3 regions of the Thiomonas sp. SCN 64-16 genome follow, and region 1 is predicted to be linked to each of the others. Evidence: predicted binding sites of a transcription regulator. Region 1 holds the regulator's gene; each other region holds the start of a gene.
The links. The regulator LexA, encoded in region 1, represses DNA repair genes until DNA is damaged. The targets are predictions, from matches to a motif close to ACTGTATNNNNATACAGT.
Positions count from the first base shown of each region.

Region 2: a site for LexA is predicted at 2,533-2,550, ahead of recA (recombinase RecA). Genes of this name have one in related genera too.
Region 3: a site for LexA is predicted at 6,064-6,081, ahead of ABT24_RS10630 (Y-family DNA polymerase). Genes of this name have one in related genera too.

Region 1 is NZ_MEGQ01000038.1:11,305-19,130, forward strand. Features, by position in the region: gene ABT24_RS11145 (homoserine kinase) at 1-288, shown strand, start outside; gene ABT24_RS11150 (BPSS1780 family membrane protein) at 367-1,155, shown strand; gene ABT24_RS11155 (asparaginase) at 1,428-2,390, opposite strand; gene lexA (transcriptional repressor LexA) at 2,590-3,309, shown strand; gene ABT24_RS11165 (DedA family protein) at 3,360-4,004, opposite strand; gene mutL (DNA mismatch repair endonuclease MutL) at 4,242-6,077, shown strand; gene miaA (tRNA (adenosine(37)-N6)-dimethylallyltransferase MiaA) at 6,094-7,023, shown strand; gene ABT24_RS11180 (sensor histidine kinase) at 7,071-7,826, shown strand, end outside.
Region 2 is NZ_MEGQ01000004.1:81,127-88,952, reverse strand. Features, by position in the region: partial or broken gene ABT24_RS02260 (ATP-grasp domain-containing protein) at 1-190, opposite strand, end outside; gene ABT24_RS02255 (DUF2889 domain-containing protein) at 187-888, opposite strand; gene recX (recombination regulator RecX) at 950-1,414, opposite strand; gene recA (recombinase RecA) at 1,425-2,486, opposite strand; gene ABT24_RS02240 (OmpW/AlkL family protein) at 2,625-3,335, opposite strand; gene ABT24_RS02235 (SGNH/GDSL hydrolase family protein) at 3,353-4,684, opposite strand; gene ABT24_RS02230 (L-threonylcarbamoyladenylate synthase) at 4,884-5,888, opposite strand; gene ABT24_RS02225 (5-(carboxyamino)imidazole ribonucleotide synthase) at 5,890-7,059, opposite strand; gene purE (5-(carboxyamino)imidazole ribonucleotide mutase) at 7,056-7,544, opposite strand; gene trxA (thioredoxin) at 7,715-7,826, shown strand, end outside.
Region 3 is NZ_MEGQ01000035.1:7,871-15,696, reverse strand. Features, by position in the region: gene glcE (glycolate oxidase subunit GlcE) at 1-694, opposite strand, end outside; gene ABT24_RS10655 (FAD-linked oxidase C-terminal domain-containing protein) at 746-2,239, opposite strand; gene ABT24_RS10650 (DNA-3-methyladenine glycosylase 2 family protein) at 2,447-3,901, shown strand; gene ABT24_RS10645 (methylated-DNA--[protein]-cysteine S-methyltransferase) at 3,898-4,416, shown strand; gene ABT24_RS10640 (DMT family transporter) at 4,456-5,328, shown strand; gene ABT24_RS10635 (hypothetical protein) at 5,501-6,001, shown strand; gene ABT24_RS10630 (Y-family DNA polymerase) at 6,116-7,363, shown strand; gene ABT24_RS10625 (LysR family transcriptional regulator) at 7,371-7,826, opposite strand, start outside.

The DNA of each region.
Region 1 (7,826 bases):
ACCTGGCTGTTCGATCTGGCCGTGGCGCTCAACGACTGGTGCATTCACCTGCAGACTGCCGAGTTTGACGCGGCCCGCTTTGACGCCTTGCTGAGCGCCTACCTCGCCGTACGCCCCATGAGCGATGCTGAACACCGCTTGCTGCCCGACGCCCTGCGCGCTGCCGCGCTGCGTTTCTGGACCTCGCGTCTGGCCGACTATCACCTGCCGCGCGACGCCCATCTGCTCACCCCGCACGACCCCACCCACTTCGAGCGCGTGCTGCGCCAGCGCATCGCGTCCGCCTGAGCCCGGGCCTGCCGATACCATGTCGGCTCCCTTCTTGGGCTCTTTTCTTCGGCTCTTCACCTTTCATCGTCTTTCGCCATGCAACTGCGTACCGTCTCTGCCCGCGAGGGCCTGCTCTGGGTGCAAAGCGGCTTTCGCCGTCTGGCGCTGCAGCCCTGGGCGGCGCTGTTGATGATCGTGGCCTATATCGTCGTCACCGGATTCGTCTCGGCGCTGCCCATCATCGGTCTGGTGTTTCCGCTGTTCGTGGTGCAGTTCGGCACCCTGGGCTTCATGCAAGCCAGCCGCCAGATCGCACAAAAGCAGCCGCTTTGGCCCACGGTGCTGCTCACCGGTTTTCGCAGCGGCCCGAAGGCGCTGCGCAGCATGGTGATGCTGGGCGTGCTCTACACCCTCGCCGTCATTCTGGTGCTCGGAGTCGGCAGCCTGTTCGACGGCGGCGCCATGCTGCGTCTGCTGCTGCTCGGTGACAAACCGCCGGCCAGCGCCATTGCCGACGGCAGCCTGCGCCTGGGCGCCATAGCCGCCACTCTGGCGTATATCCCCGTCTCGCTGGCTTTCTGGCTCGCTCCGCCGCTGGTGGCCTGGCACGCCATGCCGCCGATCAAGGCGCTGTTTTTCAGCTTCGTGCTGTGCGTGCGCAACATCAAGGCGTTTGCGCTCTATGCGGTGCAATGGTTGCTGCTCTTTATCAGCCTGCCCACGCTCATCATGCTCGTCGCCAGCCTGCTCGGCGCCAGTGAAACCCTGGCCGCCATGCTCAGCATGCCCGTGGCCATCGCCATTTTCCTAGCCTACATTTTGTCGTTCTATGCCAGCTATGAATCGCTGGTCGGCGAAACCCAGTCCAGCACCCTTGCGCAGTAATGTCGGTGACAACCGCACACCTGACTACAGGGCGTTTGGCACTATTTTTGTCTCTCATGCTCTCACGCACGAAGACGCCCGCTGTAGGTATCCAAACCCGGTATCCAAACCCGGTGCGGCGCAACCTTACCTTGGTCGACCAACCCCAAGTTCTCCGCAAAGCGGCTGAATCGAATAGGGTGAGGAATCGCCCCCCGCTCTCTCGCTCCACCGGCCCAAGCTTTCTACCCCCGGTGGGGATCAATTGGCCCCGCCGAGAGAACATTCCGGGTTCAACGCTCTGCTTGGTTCTGGGCGGCCAGTTCCAGCAGCAGCCGCACCCGCAGCTTCACCGCATTGAGGCCATCATCGGCGCCGCCGCGTACCGGGCCGACGCGTGACGCCACCCTGACCCGCACGCCCTGCTGTTCGGCCCAGCGCAGCGCGGCTTCGAGTTCGCGGTGCACCGTGCCGCCCCCGGTGCCGGCCACGACCAACCCGCTCAATCGGGGCTGAAGCGCCGTGCTCGAAATCAAGCAGCACACCAGCGCACTATCGCTGCCCGCTGCATTGGTAAGCAACTCCACCCGCGGCCAGCCCCCAGCAGCAGGTAGGGGAAACGGCGCCCCGGCCTCCGGCACGGGTTGTCGCCAAAGCCGCAAGGCCTCACCGTCCACTTCACCCAGCGGGCCGCGCTCGCCGGATGAAAACGCTTCCACCGCGTGCGTATTCGCCTTGGTCACGTCGCGAGCAGCATGCACCACGCCGTGCAACACACAGACCACGCCCAGCCCACGCGCTGCCGGATGCACGGCCACCCGCACGGCATCGAGCAGGTTCTGCGGGCCGTCGGCGTTCAGTGCGGTGGCCGGACGCATGGCAGCAGTCAGAATCACCGGCTTGTCGGTATCCAGCACCAAACGCAGAAAGTAGGCGGTTTCTTCCAGCGTGTCGGTGCCGTGGGTGATGACGCAGGCCTGAATTTGCGGCTGCGCCAGCCAGTAGGCCACGCGTTCGGCCAACTGCGTCCAGACCGCGAAGGTCATGTCCTTACTGTCGAGATTGGCCACCTGCTCGGTGTGGATTTGAGCCAGGCGGCCGAGCGCCGGCACGCTTTGTAGCAGCGCGTCGACCCCCAAAACCCCGGCGGTGTAACTCGGCAGACTGGGGTCGCCCGTCGCGGCGCCCGCGATCGTGCCCCCTGTTCCCAACACCACAATCTGCGGCAAGGCCGCGCGAGAAAAAGAATCGGTCATGTGTGAATCTCTTTGCAGAAAGACTGTTTTGATTTACAGTGCTGTGAAAATCATCAAGCTGGAAGCCTGATCAGGGCGTCTTCATGACCAAAAGATGACATGGCTCGCATGGCGAACTCGTCCATCAGCCTTGCCCATCGGTCTCGCCTATCAAACTGACTTATTGTGCAACTGCCGGAGCCCACGCATGCGCCGTCTCATCTCGAAACTCACCCCTCGTCAGCAGGAAATTCTCGATCTCATCACCGCCTCCGTGCGCGAACTGGGCTACCCGCCCACCCGGGCCGAAATCGCCGCAAAGCTGGGATTCCGCTCGGCCAATGCGGCAGAAGATCATTTGCAGGCGCTCGCGCGCAAGGGCGTGATCGAGCTGACGCCCGGAGCGTCGCGCGGCATTCGCATCACCGAATCGCAGCGCGCCTCGCCGTCGATGACAACGTCCGGGAAAACCTCCGGCGCCTTGGGGGGGCGTGCGAGTGGGTTGCGTGCGGATCTCTCTCATGGGCTGCAGCTCGCGCTGCCTGGCGCCGAGCAGCTCTGCCTGCCGCTGGTCGGTCGCGTCGCTGCCGGGCATCCCATCCTCGCACAAGAGCATATCGAGCAGACGCTCAATGTCGATCCCGGCGCCTTCTCGGTGCGCCCCGACTATCTGCTCAAGGTTCGCGGCATGAGCATGCGCGATGCCGGCATTCTCGACGGCGACATGCTGGCCGTCAAAAGCAGCCAGACGGCGCAAAGCGGACAGATCGTGGTGGCCCGCATCGGCGACGAGGTCACGGTCAAGCGCCTTCGCCTGCAGGCCGATCACATCGAGCTTCTACCGGCCAACCCCGAGTTCGCCCCCATCCGCGTCGATGCCAGCCAGCCCTTCGCCATTGAGGGACTCGCCGTCGGCCTGCTGCGCGGCTCGCTGCAATGAAGTTCACAGCGCGCACAACTAGCAGCAGGCGTTTGCGTCAGACCGCCGCTTCAGACCGCCGACACCTGCCGACGTGATTTCCACCAACCCCACACCGCGGGTAGCAGCGACAGCACGATGATGGCAATGGTCATGACACCCAAATTGTGTTTGATCCACGGAATGTTGCCGAACAGATAACCCGCCATGACCAGCAGCCCCGTCCAGAGTGTGGCGCCAAGCATGTTGTAGGCCAGAAACTTGCCATACGACATCTCGGCCACGCCCGCCACAAACGGGGCGAAGGTCCGAATGAAGGGCATGAACCGTGCTGCCACGATGGTGATGCCGCCATATTTTTCGTAAAAGGCGTGCGCCTTTTCAAAGGCGCGGCGGTTGAACCAGCGTGAGTCCGGCCACGAAAAAACCTTATGGCCGATGGCCTTGCCGATCTGGTAATTGAGGCTGTCGCCCAGCACGGCGCCAAGCCAGAGCACGGCGATCACCCCCGGCAGGCTGAGCGCCCCGGTGGCCGCAAACGCACCCACCACGAACAACATCGAGTCGCCCGGCAGAAACGGCATGATCACCAGCCCGGTTTCGACGAACACGATGCCGAAGAGCAGCCCGTACACCCAGGGGCCATACGCCGCTATGAACTGCGCCAGATGCACGTCGAAGTGCAGAATGAGGTCGATGAGAGCGTGGGGATCCATGCGGTTTGGGCTGAAAGCCGGAAGAGAGCCTATGAAAGGCCGAAGACGCAGATGCTGCGCCAGAAAACTGAGCCGGGGCTGAGCGCCACCGAGCGCTATGGGCCTACGCACAGCCTGAAAAGTATACTGAGCCAACTTGTCGTTTCTTCTCTCGTTGATCCCGTCTCCAAGCCCCTCAACGAGGGGACGGCCGCCGCCACGCTGCGGCCACGCCACCCTTTCCGTATCCCTGCCTTGCTGCAACCCCAACGCCCGATTCGTCCGCTGCCGGACGTGCTCATCAGCCAGATTGCCGCCGGCGAAGTCATCGAGCGCCCGGCTTCGGCCCTGCGCGAACTGCTCGACAACGCCATCGATTCGGGCGCCAGTGCTCTCACCGTGCGCCTCGAACAAGGCGGGCTGGGCAGCGTGCAGGTCGAAGATGATGGTTGCGGCATTCCGGCCGAAGAGTTGCCGCTGGCGCTGCTGCGCCACGCTACCAGCAAGATCGCCGATCTCGACGAATTGCACCACGCCGCGCATCTCGGCTTCCGCGGCGAGGCGCTCGCGGCCATGGCCGCCGTGGCCGAAATCGAGATCATCAGCCGCCGCGCCGGGGCCGATGGCGCGCGCATTCACGCCAGCGCAGGTCAGGTCGCCGCGGTGCAACCCACAGCGGCGCAACAGGGCACGCGAGTGACCTTGCGGCAGTTGTTTTTCAACCTGCCGGCGCGCCGCAAATTTCTCAAGTCGCCGCAGACGGAATACGCCTGGTGCGCCGACGTGTTCAAGCGCACCGCCATCGCCCATCCCCAGATCGCCCTGCGGCTTTGGCATGACGGGCAACTCAAGCTGCAATTCGAGCGCGACCCTTCGCCGCACGGGCTCGACCGTCTCGCCGTCGTGCTGGGAGAGGCCTTCAGCGCGCACGCCCTGCCCGTCTCCGCCCAGATCGGCCCGCTCGCCGTACGCGGGCTGATCTGCAAACCCACCGCGGCGCGCGCCCGTGCCGATGTGCAGCACATCATTGTCAATAACCGCTGGGTGCGCGACCGCACCGTGGCCCACGGCGTGCGCGCCGCATACGCCGACGTGCTGCACGGCGCCTTGCAGCCGCAGTACGCCCTGCTGCTCGATCTGCCGTCTGATCTGGTCGATGTGAATGTGCACCCGGCCAAGTCGGAAGTCCGGTTCCGCGACAGCTCCGCCGTGCATCAGGCCGTGCGTCATGCCGTCGAGCAGGTGCTGGCCCGGGTGGTCGGTGAGGCGTCTGCTTCGCATCCCTCCGCACCGCACGCCGCGTGGGAAGGGCCGCCATCCGCCCTGCCCGCGACTGCCGCGCTTCCCTTCGGCATGGCGAGGCCTAGCCCTAACCCGATCCCCTGGGATGCGCTCTCGCGCGCTTATGCCCCCTTTGCAACGGCGGACGCGCCCTTGCAGGCACGGGACAGCGCCGCGCCGCGCCCCTATGCGCAAGCCACCGACCTGGCCTCCGCCCCGCCTGACGACTTCCCCCTCGGCTTCGCCCTGGCGCAGCTTCTGGGCATATACATCCTGGCGCAGAACCGCCACGGACTGGTGATCGTGGACATGCACGCCGCGCACGAGCGCATCGTGTACGAACGGCTAAAAGCTGCGGAACAGGCCAATGCGCCGGTGGCGGTGCAACCCTTGCTTATCCCGGCCGCATTCGCCGCGAGCGATGCCGAAATGGGCGCGGCGGAAGATCATGCCGATACCCTACGGTCGCTCGGCATCGAGCTCGACCGGGCCGGCCCCAGTAGCCTGGTGGTGCGCGCCACGCCCACGCTGCTGGCGCACGCCGACCCCATTCGCCTGGCTCGCGGCTTGCTGGCCGATCTCATTTCGCAAGGTACCAGCAGCCGCCTTCAGGAGCGGCGCAACGCCCTGCTCTCCAGCTTGGCCTGCCACGGCGCGGTGCGCGCCAACCGACAGCTCACGCTCGCAGAAATGAACGCCCTGCTGCGCGATATGGAGCGCACCGAACGCGCCGACCAGTGCAACCACGGCCGCCCCACCTGGCGGCAGATCGGCCTGGCCGATCTCGACGCCCTGTTCCTGCGCGGGCGTTGAAGCCCCGATTCAAGCCGTGACTCAACAAACCCCACAGCCTGTTCTCTGCCTCGTGGGCCCGACCGCCAGCGGCAAAACCGCCGCGGCTTTGCAACTCGTGCAGCAGTCCCGACAGCGCGGCAAAACCGTGGAACTCATCAGCATGGACTCGGCGCTGGTCTATCGCAGCATGGACATCGGCACCGCCAAGCCCGGTCTTGAGGAACGCACCCAGGCCGTGCACCACCTGCTCGACATCCTCGACCCGGCGCAAAGCTACAGCGCGGCGCAATTCGCTGCGGACGCGCGCCGACTCATCCAGGAAATCCGCCAGCGCGGCGCCCAGCCCCTGATCGTCGGCGGCACCCTGCTCTACCTCAAGGCGCTGCAGTCCGGCCTGTCCGAACTGCCGCAGGCCGACCCTGCCGTGCGCGCCGAACTCGACGCCGAGGCCGCCCGGCTCGGCTGGCCCGCGCTGCACGCCCGGCTGGCCGAGGTCGATCCGCTCACCGCCGCCCGGCTTGCACCGGGCGACGCCCAGCGCATCCAGCGCGCGCTGGAAGTGTGGCAACTCAGCGGTCGGCCTCTATCGGCGCATCTGGCTACCGGGCGCGCGGATGACGCCCCCTTGCCCCTGCGCATCCTCTCGCTGGAACCTTCTGATCGCAGCGTGCTGCACGCGCGCATCGCCCAACGATTCGAGCAGATGCTGGCCGCCGGTTTTCTCGACGAAGTGCGCGCCCTGCGCCAACGCGGCGACCTCAGCCCCGCGCTGCCCTCGATCCGCGCCGTGGGCTACCGTCAGGCCTGGCATTATCTGGACGGCGACATCAGCGCCGAGCAGTTCCGCGAGCAGGCCATCGCCGCCACCCGCCAGCTCGCCAAACGCCAGCTCACCTGGCTGCGCTCCATGCCCCAGCGGCAGATTTACGACTGTCTCGAACCGCTGAGAATTCAAGTTTTCTGAGGGCGCGCCGTTAAGTGGAATGTAAATTCCACTCCTGGCTGCCCTCCGTGCCCCCGTTCCAAAGCCCTCCTCCACCCGTTCAAGATCTGTCTTCGGACGATACGCCCTGGGCCGCACATCCGCTCTCCGGCTTCGGTCTGGTGTTCCAGCTCAGCCAGCGCGCCGGGCAGTTGCAGTTCACCCAGGCCAGTGAATCGGCGCAAATGGTCTGCGGCCTGAGCGCGCAGGCGCTGCTGCGTTCGAGCACGGCCTTTGTCGGGCGAATTCACGCCGCCGATCAGGCCGATTTCCACGCCTCGCTGCAAGCCAGCGCGCTGCATGGCGAACCGTGGAACTGGGAGGGCCGCATCCTCACCGAGGGCGAGATCAAGTGGATCAACATCCGCGCCGCAGTGAAGCGGCTCGATGCCACCCAAGTGCAGTGGAACGGCATCATGATCAACATCAGCCATGCCCGCCGCCGCGAGTCCGATTTGCGCGACATGGCCGCGCACATGGAGCGCGCACGCGAGCAGGAACGTGCCCGCCTCGCCCGCGACATGCACGACGAACTCGGCCAGTTGCTCACCGCGCTGAAAATGGACATCAGCCTGCTGCGCCGGCGCCTCGGGCCCGACGACGCGCAGCTCAACAGCATGACCCATCTGGTGGACGCCGCCACCGCCGCTGGCCGTCGCGTGGCGGCCCAGCTCCGGCCCGCCGTGCTCGATCTCGGTCTGAGCGACGGGCTGCTCTGGCTGGCCGAGGAATTCAGCCAGCGCTACGGCATTCCCGTTTCGCACCAGATCGAGGGCGCCGGTGAG
Region 2 (7,826 bases), on a different contig from region 1:
GCGCCAGCTTGACACCGCCGCCCTTGCCCCGCCCGCCAGCGTGAATCTGCGCCTTCACCACCCAGACCGGGCCGCCCAATTCCTGCGCTGCGGCGACGGCCTCATCGACGGAAAACACGGGCTTGCCGCGCGGAACCGGCACACCGTGTTCTCTCAATAGTTGCTTGGCCTGATATTCATGAATTTTCATGGCGTCTCGTCCTCGACTTGTGGTGCAGGCATTGTGCCTTCGGTGCGTTGTGGCGCAGTTTGTTGCGCCCAACGGGGATAAAACTCGGCGACTGCTGGGCTGTCCAGCCGCAGGGCGTGGCAGCGGTTGAGCTGAAAAGGCATACCGGCGGCACGCTCCGTGTCTAAACGCCCCCTGGGTCGGCTCGCCGACCCGCCCCCCGAGGGGATCAAGAAAGCTTGGGGCGGCCCTGCGCTTTCTTGAGGCTCCGGCAAGGTAATCGTCGTCAACCCGGCCAGCCCCTGAATGGCTGCAGTAGGCAGCACTTGCGTCAATTCGGTGAGATGGGTGCAGCCCAGCACGCCGCCCAGGCGCTCGCGCACAGCGGAACGAAATCCGCGCAGCAGATTGAGGCCGATCAGCCGCCGGTAGGCGTCATCGTGATCGCCGCAGGTGTCGTAAGGGCTGAACAGGGTGTGCGAGCGGGCATCGACGATGTTGAGCGCGTCGTCGATGGTGACGATGAGCAACATGTCATGCACCGGAATGCCCGCCGGGCGGGTGCGTTCGGACAGGGTGAGATCGCGCGTTTTCACGTCCCGCAATTCGGCCTGCAGATCCCACAAGCCATCCTCTCGCGCATAGACCTCGATACTGAGACTGCGGCGGTGAACCAGACGGCGATTGGGCGAAGACGGGGCGGCAGGAGTGTCGCGCATGGTGGATCTATTTTTGATGAAGCGCAAGAATCAGTGTAGCAGCCTGCTGCGGCGCAGCAAGTCAGTCGACGTCTTCCGTGCCCTCGCCGCGCAAAACCGCGCGGACGGCGTCCCCGCTGAAGCCACGTTGAGTCAAAAAACGAGCCTGTTTGGCCCGCTCGGCAGCGTCTTGCGGAAGCGCCTGGAATTTTCGCGCCCAAGCGGCACGGGCGCGAGTCAGTTCGCTGTCTTTCAAGGACTGACGCAGATTTGCCGTGGAATCGGACGATAGGCCGTGCGCGTCGAGTTCTTGTGCGATGCGCAAATTGCCGTAACGCTGCTGTCGCCGATGAATGAGCGACTGGGCAAAACGCTCACCGCTGAGCAAACCCGCCTGCTCCAGACTGGCGAGCAGGGCATCGATCTCTTCGGACGCCTCGCAATAGCGCAGCAGCTTGCGCCGCAGTTCCAACGGGCTGTGCTCCCGTTGCGAGAGATAGCGCACGGCCCGCGCACGCAAAGAAGGCTGGGCGCGAGGCAGACTCATGGCAACGGACTCAGTCTTGCTCTTCCTCGGACATATCGGCCGTCATCAGCGCATTGGCCTCAGGCACGCCGAGACTGGCGCGGACCTTGTTCTCGATCTCGCGGGCGATGTCGGGATTTGACTTGAGAAATTCGCGCGCGTTGTCCTTGCCCTGGCCGATTTTCTCGCCGTTGTAGGCATACCAGGAGCCGGACTTCTCCACCAGTTTGGCCAGCACCCCCAGGTCAACGATTTCGCCTTCGCGCGAAATACCTTCGCCATAGAGGATGTCGAACTCCGCCTGTTTGAACGGCGGCGCCACCTTGTTCTTCACCACCTTGACGCGGGTTTCAGAGCCGACGACTTCTTCGCCCTTTTTTATGGCCCCGATGCGGCGGATGTCCAGGCGCACAGAGGAGTAGAACTTGAGCGCGTTGCCGCCGGTCGTCGTTTCGGGATTGCCGAACATCACGCCGATTTTCATACGGATCTGGTTGATGAAAATGACCAGGCAGTTGGTGCGCTTGATGTTGGCGGTGAGCTTGCGTAGCGCCTGGCTCATCAGCCGGGCCTGCAGACCCGGCAGCGAATCGCCCATCTCGCCCTCGATTTCGGCTTTGGGCGTGAGCGCAGCCACCGAGTCGATCACGATCATGTCCACCGAGCCGGAGCGCACCAGCGCGTCGACGATTTCAAGCGCCTGCTCGCCGGTATCGGGCTGAGAAATCAGCAAATCAGGTAGTTGCACTCCGAGTTTGGAGGCGTATTGCACGTCGAGCGCATGCTCGGCATCGATGAAGGCGCAAGTGCCGCCGAGCTTCTGCATTTCGGCAATGACCTGCAGGGTGAGCGTGGTCTTGCCCGAGGACTCTGGCCCGTAGATTTCCACCACCCGGCCGCGCGGCAGCCCGCCTACGCCCAGGGCGATGTCCAGGCCCAGCGAGCCGGTGGACACCACCTGAATGTCGCGCTGCGCCTCGCCATCATCCATGCGCATGATGGTGCCCTTGCCGAACTGCTTTTCGATCTGCGACAGCGCGGCGGCAAGCGCCTTGGCTTTTTCTGGATTCACTGCGGATTTTCCCTGTTCCATGGCATGGTCCTCAAGTCTGAATAGCACTGCGGCGCAATGTAGCACAGCTGTATATAAAGACAGATTTTTCTGCTTGCGGTATCCAAAAAAAGAGGGCCGAAGCCCCCTCTTTCCACAACTTGCAGCGTGAGCAAGCTTTTAAAAACTATAGCCCACTGCCAAGGTGTAGACCACCGGATTGAACTTGATGTTCGTCGACGCCTGGCTGGTGATGACCGAGCGATCCCGCGTGTATGAGGTGGAGGTCAGCGTGCTGCGCACATCCGAATAAGCGACGGTACTCACCAACGACCAACGCGAATTGAAGCGATAGATCAGACCAATGTGGGCGGCCCAGGTCAAATCGCTCGATAGATGGATATCGGTTGGCCCTTGCGCATGCTCAAGCGGCGGCAATGCCTTGGTGTTACGAAACCACGTGTAGTTGACGCCCAAGCCGACGAAGGGGTCCCACTTCGCCTCTTTTCCTCGAATGTGGAAGTTGATGAAGGCCGTTGGCGAGTACACATCCACATCGGTCACACCAACGCCACTGAGCGTGCGCCAGCCGCTGCCCTCTGCATAGGTGCGCACCGTGGGCGGATAACCTAGCGCCAGCTCGAAACTCCACGGCCCGGGTAGGTTGCGCACGTACCCTAAACCGAGAGTCGTGGCATTGCCCTCAGCCAAATTGAGATTGGGCGGCGTGTTGTAGCCGCTCAAATTCGGCTGGCTAGGATGGTTATTGAGATAGGCAGCGCCGACATAGATGATATTTTTCGGAAAATCATCGGCATGCGCGGTGGGCAGAAGAGCGAAGCTGGCGGCGGAAAAAATGCTGCCCAGTACAGTGCGTTGTAAGGCATTCATTGCTCGTCTCCTCGTTGTCATTGCGAAATCCAGCCAAAACCCTTCATCGCCTGCAATGTTGTGCTAGCAATGATTGTATACCCAGCGGTATCGGCAAACAGCCATGTGCCCAAATTCGCCGCACTGGCGCCGGCGGCAGCATACGGGGTGTTGACGTTGCACAACAGAGAGCTCGTGGTCGCCGGGTTACACCAAGGGGTAGTCACGTTGGTGAAACCGAATTGCGCCGGATTGGTGACCTCCTGGTTGAGCAGGCTGTAGCCATCGAGCACCTTGACCGGCTGCCCCTGTAGATCGTTCAACAAACGCTGATTGAACACCTGCACCAGATTGGAAAGCAGATAGCAAGGCGCTCCCGTGTTGGTGTTGTCACACACATAACCGGCAGGAGGCGTTTGCGGCGGCGTCAGACCGGTGTAGGGCAAACCGCGTCCGAATGGCGTCTGCGATGAGTCCGGCAAGGTGTAGACCATCACATACTTCGCCCCTTTGCTGGTGATGAGCTTGATTTGAGCGGCCAGTTCATCGGCCGCGGTCGCGACGGTCTTCTGCGCGTTACTGACTGCAGAAGTGGTTGCGGATTGCTGCGCCTGCGCTTGGATTTGCGCAATCTGCGCCTGCGTCAGATTGGGGTTTTGCTGCAGGGCGCTCGTGACAGCCTGCGTGACGGCTTGCGTCACTGTGGCGCTTACCGTACCCAGAGCCGTAAAAATGTCGTTATTACCGGCCAGCACGGTGACCAACTGATTGCTGTTGAAACTGCCATTGAACTGCGCGAGATAATTTTGCACTTGTGCGGTGACCGGCAGGGTCAAAGCCCCGCCGCTGTGGCCGATGCCATTCGCGTTGCTCACCATGGAACCGCCCTGGGCAAAATTGGTGCAAGTGGCTTGCCCGGAAGAAGGCGGCGCGCTGAAGGCACAGAACGTAGGCGTCGAGGTCGGCCCGGTCGCTCCGAGATACATCACACCTGAGGGGGTGCCATAGCCAATCACATTAGGCGTCAAACCCAGTTTCAGGCTGGAGGCCAGAACCCCCGTCCAGTTGCCGGTGGTATCGCCATTGACGGTGAACTGCCCTCCTGCGGGATAAGGCAAGCCGGTAAACGGCACGGTTGCGCCATAGGTGCTGACCGCCGCCAAGGTGTACGCACCGTCGTCGGACAAACTATCGCCAAACACAACCATTTGCTTGAACCCGCCGCTCGGCGGCGCGGCCGGCGCCGTGCTGGCCGAATTCACACTCGCCACGGAGGCCAGCGAGGGCGGAGAAGGATTTCCGCCGCCGCCGCAACCTGCCAAGCCCAAGGCGCTGGCCAAGGCCAGCGCAATCCAGACACGATTCCGCATGAACATCTCCTCAAACATTGTTGTATGCCTGCTGGCCTGCAGGCGGGCGGGTCAAAAAAAGAACGACCGTTCGCTTTAGCGTAGCCGAAGGAAAATGGCGTCGCAAGAGTGGTACTGCGCATTTGCCACAGGTTTGCCGATTTGCAACAAAAGGATACATGTTCGCCTTTTGTGGCGAACCACCCGCTCTTGCAGGACGTCAGCGACCCGAGCCATGCACTGCGCGCGTCAGCCGGTCGCGCAGCGCCAGCCAGGCAGGCGATGGCGGCAAGACTTCAACGCAAATCTCCTCGAGCCCTGCCGCATCCAGTTTGCGTAAAACAGCGTAAAGCTGTTGCGCATAGGCAGCAGGATCGGCAGGCAACGTGACCCATGAGGAATGGGGCGCATGTGGCTGCGGCGGGAACGCCAGCACCCCGATGCGCCGCCCCGCGTCTGCGTCAATCTCCCAGCGTGCATTGATTTGGTCGCGTGAACACCACTGCAGCGGTGTGCGCGGGGCGTAATGCGCCGGTAGCACGCCCGCCACACGCGGGGCAGATCCTGCCGGGCGCAGCAAGTCGGCCTCGGCCACGCCCAGGATTTGCGCGATGTCAGCCGCCTGCAACTGCCCCGGGCGCAGGATGCGCGGCGGTTGCGCGGTGCAATCGACGATGGTGCTCTCGATGCCCACCGCGCAGGCGCCGCCGTCGAGCACCAGCAGGTCGTCGCCGAGTTCTGCATGCACATGCGCCGCCGTGGTGGGGCTGATGCGGCCAAAACGGTTGGCCGACGGCGCCGCCAACCCGCCCTGCCCGCCTTTGAAAATCGCCAGCACGGCCTGGGCGACGGGATGGGAGGGGCAGCGCAGGCCGATGGTGCTCTGCCCCCCGGCGCAGGCGTCGGCCACGCCGGGTTTGCGCGGCAGAATCAAGGTGAGCGGCCCGGGCCAGAAGGCGGCGGCAAGCTTGCGCGCGGGTTCAGGCACATCGGACGCCCAATGCCCCAGATCGGCGGCGCGGTGGATATGCACGATCACGGGGTGGTCGGCAGGCCGCCCTTTCGCGGCATAGATTCTGGCGACGGCCTGCGCGTTCTCGGCGTCGGCGGCCAGGCCGTAAACGGTTTCCGTCGGCAGACCGACCAGTTCGCCCGCCTCCAGACGCCGCACGGCCTCGATGATCTCGCGCGGACGCACTTGGGCGTCGGTGTTCACCTCGCTCACCTCAGAACGGCTCCAGACCGAGAACGGTACAGGCGTGCAGCGCGGTCTGGCGCGCTTCGGCAGGGGTGGCCGCCGTGCAGGTGAGGTGACCCATCTTGCGGCCCTTGCGCGGCGCGTGCTTGCCGTAGAGGTGCAGATGTGCGCCGGGTTGCGCCAGCACGGTGGCCCAGTCGGGCTCGCGCTGCTGGCCGGTGGCGTCGAACCAGAGATCGCCCAGCAGATTGAGCATGACAGTGGCGCTGTGCTGCCTGGGCACTAGCAACGGCGAGTTCACCAGGGTGCGCCACTGCAGCTCGAACTGCGACACGGTGCAGGAGTCGATGGTGTGGTGGCCGGAGTTGTGCGGGCGCGGCGCGATTTCGTTAGCCAGCAGGCGACCATCGCGCAGCACGAAAAACTCCACGCAGAGCACGCCGACATAGTCCAGCCCCTGCGCTATTGCGGCTGCAGCATTCTGCGCAGCCTCGGCGATGTCGGGGGTGATGGACGGGCCGGGCGAAAAGCTGGCGAACAGAATGCCGTCGCGGTGCAGGTTTTGCTGCGGCTCGTACAGCACGGAGCAACCGTCGCGGCCGCGTGCCATCACCACCGACAGTTCATAGGCCAGATCGAGTTTTTTCTCCAGCACGCAGTCCACACCGCCCAGGGCGGCCCAGGCCGCAGGCAGGTCGGCGGCTGTTTGCACCGTGATCTGCCCTTTGCCGTCATAGCCCAGCCGGGCGGTTTTAAGAATGCCGGGAAACAGCTCAGTGCTCACCGCACCAAGACCGCCGCTCGCGGTCAGCACGGCGTGCGGCGCGCAAGGCACGCCAAGCCGCGCAAACAAAGCCTTTTCCTGCGCCCGGTCCTGGCACACAGCCAGGGCCTGCGGCGCGGGCGCCAGCGGCACGCGCGACTCCAGCCACTGCATCGAGTGCGCCGGAATATTCTCGAACTCCACCGTCACCGCAGCGCAATCGCGGGCGAGTTGGTCGAGCGCCAGCGGGTCGTCGTAGCGCGCAGCAAGGTGAATGCCGGTGACCTGCGCTGCCGGCGCGGCTTCGTCGGCTTCGAGCACGGCCACGCCATAGCCCGCGCTCTGCGCCGCCTGGGCAAACATGCGGCCCAACTGCCCGCCGCCGAGCACGCCCAGCGTGGCGCCGGGGGGAATGAATGCGGCAGACTTGCTCATGCCGGGCTACCCACGCGCATGGCCCGCGCTGCGGCGGTTTGCTCCGCGCGGAAGGCGTCGAGCCGATCGCGCAGCGCGGTGTCATGCGCCGCCAGCATCGCCACGGCAAACAGCGCGGCATTCGCCGCCCCGGCTTCGCCGATGGCAAAGGTCGCCACCGGCACACCCTTGGGCATCTGCACAATGGACAGCAGCGAATCTTCGCCCCGCAGATACTTGCTGGGCACCGGCACGCCGAGCACCGGCACCGTGGTCTTGGCCGCGAGCATGCCCGGCAGATGCGCCGCGCCGCCCGCACCGGCAATGATGACGCGCAGGCCGCGCTGCTGCGCACTATCGGCGTAGGCAAACAGATCGTCGGGCATGCGGTGGGCGGAGACCACCTGGCAGTCGTGCGCCACCCCAAAGCGGACGAGGATGTCCGCCGCATGGCGCATCACCTCCCAGTCGCTTTGCGACCCCATCACCACGCCGATTGCGGCCATCTGCTCTCTCCTGTGCAACGCCTGTAAACGGGGGATTTTAAGAAGCCGTGGATCAAGCTCTTGAAATCGCGCCCCGCTATGCTCCTTCCAAACGCAGATCGTGCGCCTGCATACACCCCTTGGTATGGCGCCGACCGCCCCCATTTGCCCTGCTCATTCAGGAGTCGAACATGATTGATGCCACCGTTGCCAATTTTGAAACCGAAGTCGTCGAAGCCTCCCATACCGTCCCGGTCTTGGTCGATCTGTGGGCCCCGTGGTGCGGCCCCTGCCGCGCGCTTG
Region 3 (7,826 bases), on a different contig from region 1:
GCAGGGTGAGCACGCCTTTGCCGGTGCCCGCGCTGCGGTCGGGCAGCCAGGCGCTGGCGTTGAGCGGCAGGGGTTGCGCGGCCCAGGTGTTACAGCGTGTGATGGCTTCGTCCTGCGTCATGGAGAAGCGCAGGGTGGTTTGCGCCGGGGCCACGGGCATGATTTTGAGCGACACGTCGAGAATGACCCCGAGCGAGCCGAGCGAGCCGCACAGCAGGCGAGAGACATCGAACCCGGCGACGTTTTTCATCACCTCGCCGCCGAAGCGCAGTACCTCGCCCTTGCCGCTGAGCAGCGTGGCGCCGAGCACATAGTCGCGCACCCCGCCGACGCTGATGCGCGCCGGGCCGCTCAGGGCGCTGGCCACCATGCCGCCCAGCGTGGCGCGGCCGATGCGGGCGAAGTGCGGCGGCTCGAAGGGCAGGAACTGGTGATGCTCGGCCAGCGCCGCTTCAATCTCGGCCAGCGGCGTGCCCGCGCGTGCGGTGATGACCAGCTCGGTCGGCTCGAAATGGGTGATGCCCGACAGCTGCGTGGCGTCGAGCGTGTGTTCGGCGGCATCCACCCCGCTGTGCTGCGCGGCGGCCCACCACGGCGCTTTGCTGCCGCCGCCGTGAATGCGAATGCGTTCGCCGCGCGAGGCGGCTTCTCGCACCAGGTCTTGCCAAAGAGGAATCAGATCGTCTGCTTGCATGTACGGGACGCTGCGGCGCGGGGTCGCAGCCAAGATCGGAATGCGACGCGGTTAAAACCGGGGAAGGTTGGGAAACGGCAGCAGGCCGCCGCGCACATGCATCTTGCCGTACTCGGCGCAGCGGGCGTGGGTGGGAATCTGCTTGCCGGGATTGAGCGTTTCGCCGGGATCGAAGGCGCGGCGGAAGGCGAAAAACTGCTCGCGCTCTTCAGGGCTGAACTGCACGCACATGGCGTTGATCTTCTCGAAACCCACGCCGTGCTCGCCAGTGACCGTGCCGCCCATGGCCACGCTGGTCTCCAGAATCTCGGCGCCAAATTCTTCGGCGCGGTGCAGCTCGCCGGGCTGGTTGGCATCGAACAGGATGAGCGGGTGCAGATTGCCGTCGCCCGCATGGAACACGTTGACGCAGCGCAGCCCGTACTTGCTCTCCATGCCCTGAATGGCTTCGAGCATGTCGGCCACGCGCTTGCGCGGAATGGTGCCGTCCATGCAGTAATAGTCGGGCGAGATGCGGCCGGTGGCGGGAAAGGCGTTTTTGCGCCCGCTCCAGAAGCGCAGACGCTCGGCCTCGCTTTCGCTGCACTTGAGCTTGGTTGCGCCGCAACGCGACAGCACTTCGGTCATGCGGCCGATTTCTTCTTCGACCTCTTCTGGCGTGCCGTCGCTCTCGCACAGCAAAATGGCCTTGGCTTCCAGGTCGTAGCCCGCGTGCACGAAGGCCTCTGCGGCCACCGTCATGGGCTGATCCATCATTTCCAGCCCGGCCGGAATGATGCCCGCGGCGATGATGGCCGCCACCGCGTCGCCCGCCTTGCGCAGGTCGTCGAAGCTGGCCATGATGCAGCGCGCCAGAACGGGTTTGGGCAGCAGCTTCACCGTCACTTCGGTGACGACCATGAGCATGCCTTCGCTGCCGATCACGGCGGCCAGCAGATCGGGGCCGGGACAGTCGCAGGCCAGCCCGCCGAGGGTCAGCGGCTCGCCTTCCACCGTATAACCGCGCACCTGCAGCACGTTGTGCACGGTGAGGCCGTATTTGAGGCAATGTACGCCGCCCGAGTTTTCGGCGATGTTGCCGCCGATGGTGCAGGCGATCTGGCTGCTCGGGTCGGGCGCGTAGAACAGGCCGTGCGGCGCTGCAGCCTCCGAAATCGCCAGGTTGCGCACCCCGCATTCCACCGTGGCGGTGCGGGCTATGGGGTCGATGCGCTTGATGCGGTTGAACCGCGCCAGCGCCAGCAGCACCCCGTCTTCATTGGGTAGCGCCCCCCCCGACAGTCCCGTGCCCGCGCCGCGCGCCACCACCGGCACGTTCAGCTTGTGGCAGGCCTTGAGCACCGCCGCCACCTGTGCCTCGGTTTCCGGCAGCACGACGACCAGCGGTTTGCGCCGATAGGCCGAAAGGCCGTCGCACTCGTAGGGCGTGACCTCCTCCGGCTGCCAGAGCAGGATGTGCGGCGGCGCCACCGCACCAAGCGCGGCGACCACTTCGGCCTGCCGCGCCGCGCGCGCGGCCAAGTCAGGTTGGAGGGGGGCATTCATAGCGAGTCTTCCGGGAAAATATATTGGTTTTACTGGCAGATTATCCCGTTTGCTGCGCTGCAGCGGGGCAGGAGTAACCCGGCTTTTTGCGATTTGTCGAAGGCAAAGCTGTGTTGCGCAAAAGTCAGGGCGCGGCGTACAACGGCGAGGCAGACTGATGTCCGTTTTCGGCCAGACTTCGTTGCGCTGCGCGACTAGAGTGAGGGCATGCAACTCGATCCCGACACCTGCTACAGCGCGCTGCTCACCCGCGACCGCCGCTTCGACGGCTGGTTTTACGTCGGCGTGTCGTCCACCGGGGTGTATTGTCGGCCGGTGTGTGCGGTGCGCACGCCGCTCAAACGCAACTGCAGCTTCTATCCCAGCGCGGCGGCGGCCGAGCAGGCGGGCTATCGGCCTTGTCTGCGTTGCCGTCCCGAACTGGCGCCGGGGCTCGGCGTGCTCGACCTCTCGGGCCAGCTTGCCCGCGCTGCTGCCGCGCTGATCGACCAGGGGCTGACCGATCCCGCCGGATTGAGCGCCGTGGCCCGGCGCGTGGGCGTCACGCCGCGGCATTTGCGGCGCATCTTCGAGGCGGAATTCGGCGTCTCGCCCGTGGCGTATGCGCAGACGCGGCGGCTGCTGCTGGCCAAGGGTCTGCTCACGGACACAACGCTGCCGATGGCGGCGGTGGCCGACGCGGCGGGCTTTGGCAGCGTGCGGCGGTTCAACCATCTGTTTCGCACCCGCTATGGGTTGACGCCGCTGAGCTTGCGGCGCTCGGGCGGGGCCTGCGGGCAGGAAGACCGGCTCACCGTGTCGCTCGCCTACCGGCCCCCCTACGCCTGGAGGCAGATGGTCGATTTTCTCGCGCGTCGCGCGGTGGACGGTGTGGAGCGCGTCACCGCCGATCGCTACAGCCGCGCGGTGGCGTTCGCCGCCGAGCCGGGTGCGCCGCCGGTCACCGGCTGGATCGCGGTGACCCATGACCCTGAGCGCCACAGCCTGCGCCTCACCCTGCCGCCGCGGCTGGCGCGGCACATCGGCCGCATCGTGGGCGGTGTGCGGCGCTTGTTCGACCTCGATGCCCGCCCCGATCTGATCGACGCCCATCTGCCCGAATTCGCCGCCGAGGCGCCCGGCCTGCGCATTCCCGGCGCCTTCGACGGGTTCGAGATCGCCATGCGCGCCGTGGTCGGCCAGCAGATCGGCCTGCCACAGGCGCGCGTCATTCTTGGCCGCTTGGCGCAGCGTCACGGCACCTCCGTGCCCGATGCGCCCGACGGTCTGTGCCGCACCTTGCCCGACGCGCCCACGCTCGCCGCCTGCACCCCCGAGGCGCTGCGCGCCTGCGGTCTGACCGGCGCCCGCGCCCTCAGCCTGCACGCGCTGGCGCTGGCCGTGGCCGAGGGACGCGTGGCGCTGCAGCCGCTCGCCCCGGTCGAGCCCACGCTTGCGGCGCTGCAGGCCCTGCCCGGCATCGGCGACTGGACGGCGCAGGTGATTGCGCTGCGCGGTCTGGGCTGGCCGAATGCCTTTCCCGCCGGCGATTTGGTGTTGCGCAAACAACTCGGCCTGGCCCGTCCGGCCGACATGCTGGCCCATGCCGCGCGCTGGGCGCCGTGGCGGGGCTATGCCGCGGTGCATCTGTGGCGCCGCGCGACTGAAGGAGAAACATCGTGAAAGCCGTCTTGGTCATGGACAGCCCTCTGGGCGCGTTGCAACTCACCGCCGCGGAAGACGGGCTCACTGCCCTGAGTTTTCTCGACGACGCAAAGCTTCCAACCGCCGCCGACACACCTTTGCTGCAGCGCGCCCGCGCGCAACTTCAAGCCTATTTCAGCGGCGACGCCATCACCTTCGATCTGCCCTTGCGGCCCCAGGGCACGCCGTTCCAGCAGGCGGTCTGGCGGGCGCTGCAGACCGCGCCCTACGGACAGACGATCAGCTATGCGCTGCTCGCGCAGCGGCTGGGCCTGCCCGCCAGCCATGCCCGCGCCGTGGGTGCGGCGGTGGGGCGCAACCCGCTGCTCATCATCGTGCCCTGCCACCGCATCATCGGCCATGACGGCCGCTTGACCGGCTACGCTGCCGGCCTGCCGCGCAAGCAGGCGCTGCTCGATCTCGAACGCGTGGCCCCGATTTCAACGCAATCCCCCACGCAAACCCCTACGCCCCGTCGCCCGCGCGCGGCCTGAGCGCTACGGCCAGCGCTGCGCATCATCCGGATCACGCCCATGCCTTTCATCGAACTGTTTTTGCTCGCCGCCATCTGGGGCGCTTCTTTTCTCTTTCTGCGCATCGCCGTGCCCGAGTTCGGGCCGCTGCCGCTCATCGCGCTGCGCGTGGGCATTGCCTCGCTGGTGCTGCTGCCGGTGCTGCGAACCGCCGCGGCGCGCGCCCAGTTTCGCCACAAACTCTGGCCGCTGCTGGTCGTCGGGGTGACCAACTCCGCGTTGCCGTTCACCTTGTTCGCCGTGGGCGCGCTGCACCTGGGCGCGGGCTTCGAGGCCATTCTGAATGCCACCACCCCGCTGTGGGCGGCGGTGCTGGGGGCGACGCTGTTCGGCGCGCCGATCGGCCGGGCGCAGATCGTCGGGCTGGGCATCGGCCTGCTCGGCGTGGTCGTGCTGGTGGGCGATCAGCCGGGGTTGTCGCAAGGCGCCGCGCCTTGGGCGGTGGCTGCGGCGCTGCTGGCGCCTGTGTCCTATGGCTTTGCCGTGCATTACACCCGCCGCCATCTGGCCGGGGTCGATCCGACGCTCACCGCGTTCGGCAGCCAGCTCACAGCCACGGTGCTGCTCGCTCTGCCCGCTGCATTCACCTGGCCTGCGCACGCGGTGCAGGGCGACATCTGGGCCGCCGTGGTGGCGCTGGGCGTGCTGTGCACCGGGCTGGCTTATGTGCTGTATTTCCGCCTCGTGGCGCAGGTCGGCGCGGCCTACGCTGCCTCGGTCACTTTTCTCATTCCGGCTTTCGGCATGCTCTGGGGCGCGCTGTTTCTGCAGGAAGCCGTCACCGGCGCCATGCTGGCGGGCTGCGCGATCATCCTGGCGGGCACCGCGCTGGCGAGCGGACAGTGGAAGCGGCTGGTGGGCCTGCGGGCGTAGGCCGATCCATCCCCGGCGGTTTGAGGCCGTGCAGGCGCTTTGAGCGGCGGCCTGTGCGGGCGACCTTCAGCTTCGCTTCAGGAACTCCGGTCATTGGAAAAGAACGAAAAAATCGCCGCGGCGATATCCACGCGCTGCGGCGTTGGGTTCAGTTTGAGAAAGGAGTTCGATTATGAAGATTCAATCCAAAATCCTGGTTGCAGCGCTGGCGATGACCCTGCCCGCGCTGGCCTTGGCGGCGCAGCCGCTTGCGGTGCGTTACGACGGGCATGACATGCCCATGCACCAGACGGTGGAGGTCATGCACACGGCCGCAGGCCCGGTGCAGGTCAAGACCTGGACTTGGCAAAGCCCGCAGGGCCATGCGCGGGTGGTGATCGAGCAAAGCTCGGGCGCGGCCGCCCCCGCCTGGGCGCTGCGGCAGATGCACACGCAGTTTGCGCCGATGCAGCGGCTGATCGAGCGGGTGGACGCGCAGATGAATGCGCAGATGAACGCGGTGTTCGGGCCGATGTCCACCCTGCGTGTGCTGTTGCCGCAGTCGCCGTGGTTGATGCCGCCGGTGCTGCCCACGATGGTGCTGTTGACGCCGCTGCAAACCCCGCAAGCGCAACCGCCACAGCAGCACCCGGCGGCTCCGGCCGCGCATCCGGCGCAGCGCTGGCAGGCGTAAAACCCCCGCGCGGCAGCGCCACTTGCAGCGGGCCACTTGCCAGCGTCATGACAGCATGAAATACTGTGCGTAAAAACAGTATTCCGGCGCGCTGTGCAAGCGGCGCGGGCTGCCATGACACTGCGTTGCCTGCTGGTCGATTTCAATTCCTACTTCGCCTCGGTGGAGCAGCAGCTTTGCCCTGAGTTGCGCGGGCGGCCGGTGGGTGTGGTGCCGATGCTGGCCGACACGACCTGCTGCATCGCTGCCAGCTACGAGGCCAAGGCGTTTGGTGTGAAGACCGGCACGCAGGTGGCCGAGGCGCGCCGGTTGTGTCCGGGCATCGTGTTCGTGGTGGCGCGGCATGCCGAGTATGTGCAGATTCACCACCGCGCTGTGGCGGTGGTGGACACCATCGCGCCGGTGGAGCAAGTGCTGTCCATCGACGAAATGGCCTGCAGCCTGCCGATGGGCTGGACCAGCCGCGAGCGCGCCACGCAACTGGCGCTGCGCCTCAAGGCCGCGCTGCGCGAGGCGCTGGGCGAGTGCCTGCGCGTCTCGGTGGGCATCGCCCCCAATGTGTTTCTCGCCAAGCAGGCGTCCAATCTGCAAAAGCCCGACGGTCTGGTGGTGCTCGACTCCACCGACCTGCCCGGCCCGCTGCTGCGCATGCAGCTCACCGATCTCACCGGCATCAATGTGCGTATGCTCGCGCGGCTGCAGGCGCAGGGCATCCACAGCGTGGAGCAGCTCTGGCGGGCGCGGCGCGAGCAACTGCGCGTGGTGTGGGGCGGCATGGCGGGCGAGGCGTTTTACGACCGGCTGCACGGGCTGGCGTCGGGTGTGCAGGCCGCCAATCCGCGGCGTTCGCTCGGCCATTCGCATGTGCTGCCGCCGGAGATGCGCAGCGCCGAGGGCGCGCTGGCCGTGCTCGATCGCCTCACGCAAAAAGCCGCGATGCGCCTGCGCCGCGAGCACCTGCTGGCCGGCGCTATGACCGTGATGCTCAAGCTCACCCGTCGGCACGGCGAGCGTCTGCGTCCCGAGCGCGGCGCCCGCTTCGCGCCGACGGCCGACACCCGCGCCCTGCTGCACACCCTGCGCGAGTTGTGGCCCGGCATGGTGCCTGCGGGCTGGGCGCCGATGAAAGTGGCCATGCTGCTGCACGATCTGCGCCAGCCCGGGCAGACCAGCGCCAGCTTGTTTGAGGGCGATGTGCCCGGCTCTGATGCGGAGCAGGCCGCGCTGTGGAGCGCGGTCGATGCCCTCAACGTGCGCTACGGCCGCCACACCATCTATTGCGGCAGCGGCCACCAGGGGCGGGAGGAAGCCCCCATGCGCATCGCGTTCAACCACATCCCCGATCTCGAAACGGAGGGGTAAATCGTGATCAGACCGCTTGCTGAACCTCTTTCGCCGGATGGCCCAGCAGGTTGACATGGGATTTCAGAAATTCGAGAAAAGTCGCGGCCACCACGGAGACCCGCTTTTCTTTCGACCTGACCAGGTACCAAGAGCGTCGAATAGGAAAGCCTTCAACGTCGAGGACGCAAACCTGATGGTTCAAATGATCCTCGCCGATCGTACTGTCCGAGAGGATGGCAAGGCCCAGGCCGCCGGCCACCGCTTGTTTGATGGCCTCGTTGCTCCCCAACTCCATGCGAATGTTCGGGCGCACGCCATGCTCTTCGAAGAGTCGCTCCATCGTCAAACGCGTTCCAGAGCCCCGCTCTCGAACGAGAAAGTGCTCTTGCGCCAGTTCGGCAAAACGAACGGTGCGCCCCAACGTCGTCAGCCGGTGTGACGAGGGCGCCAAGACGACGAGCGAGTTTTCGAGAAAAGGCTC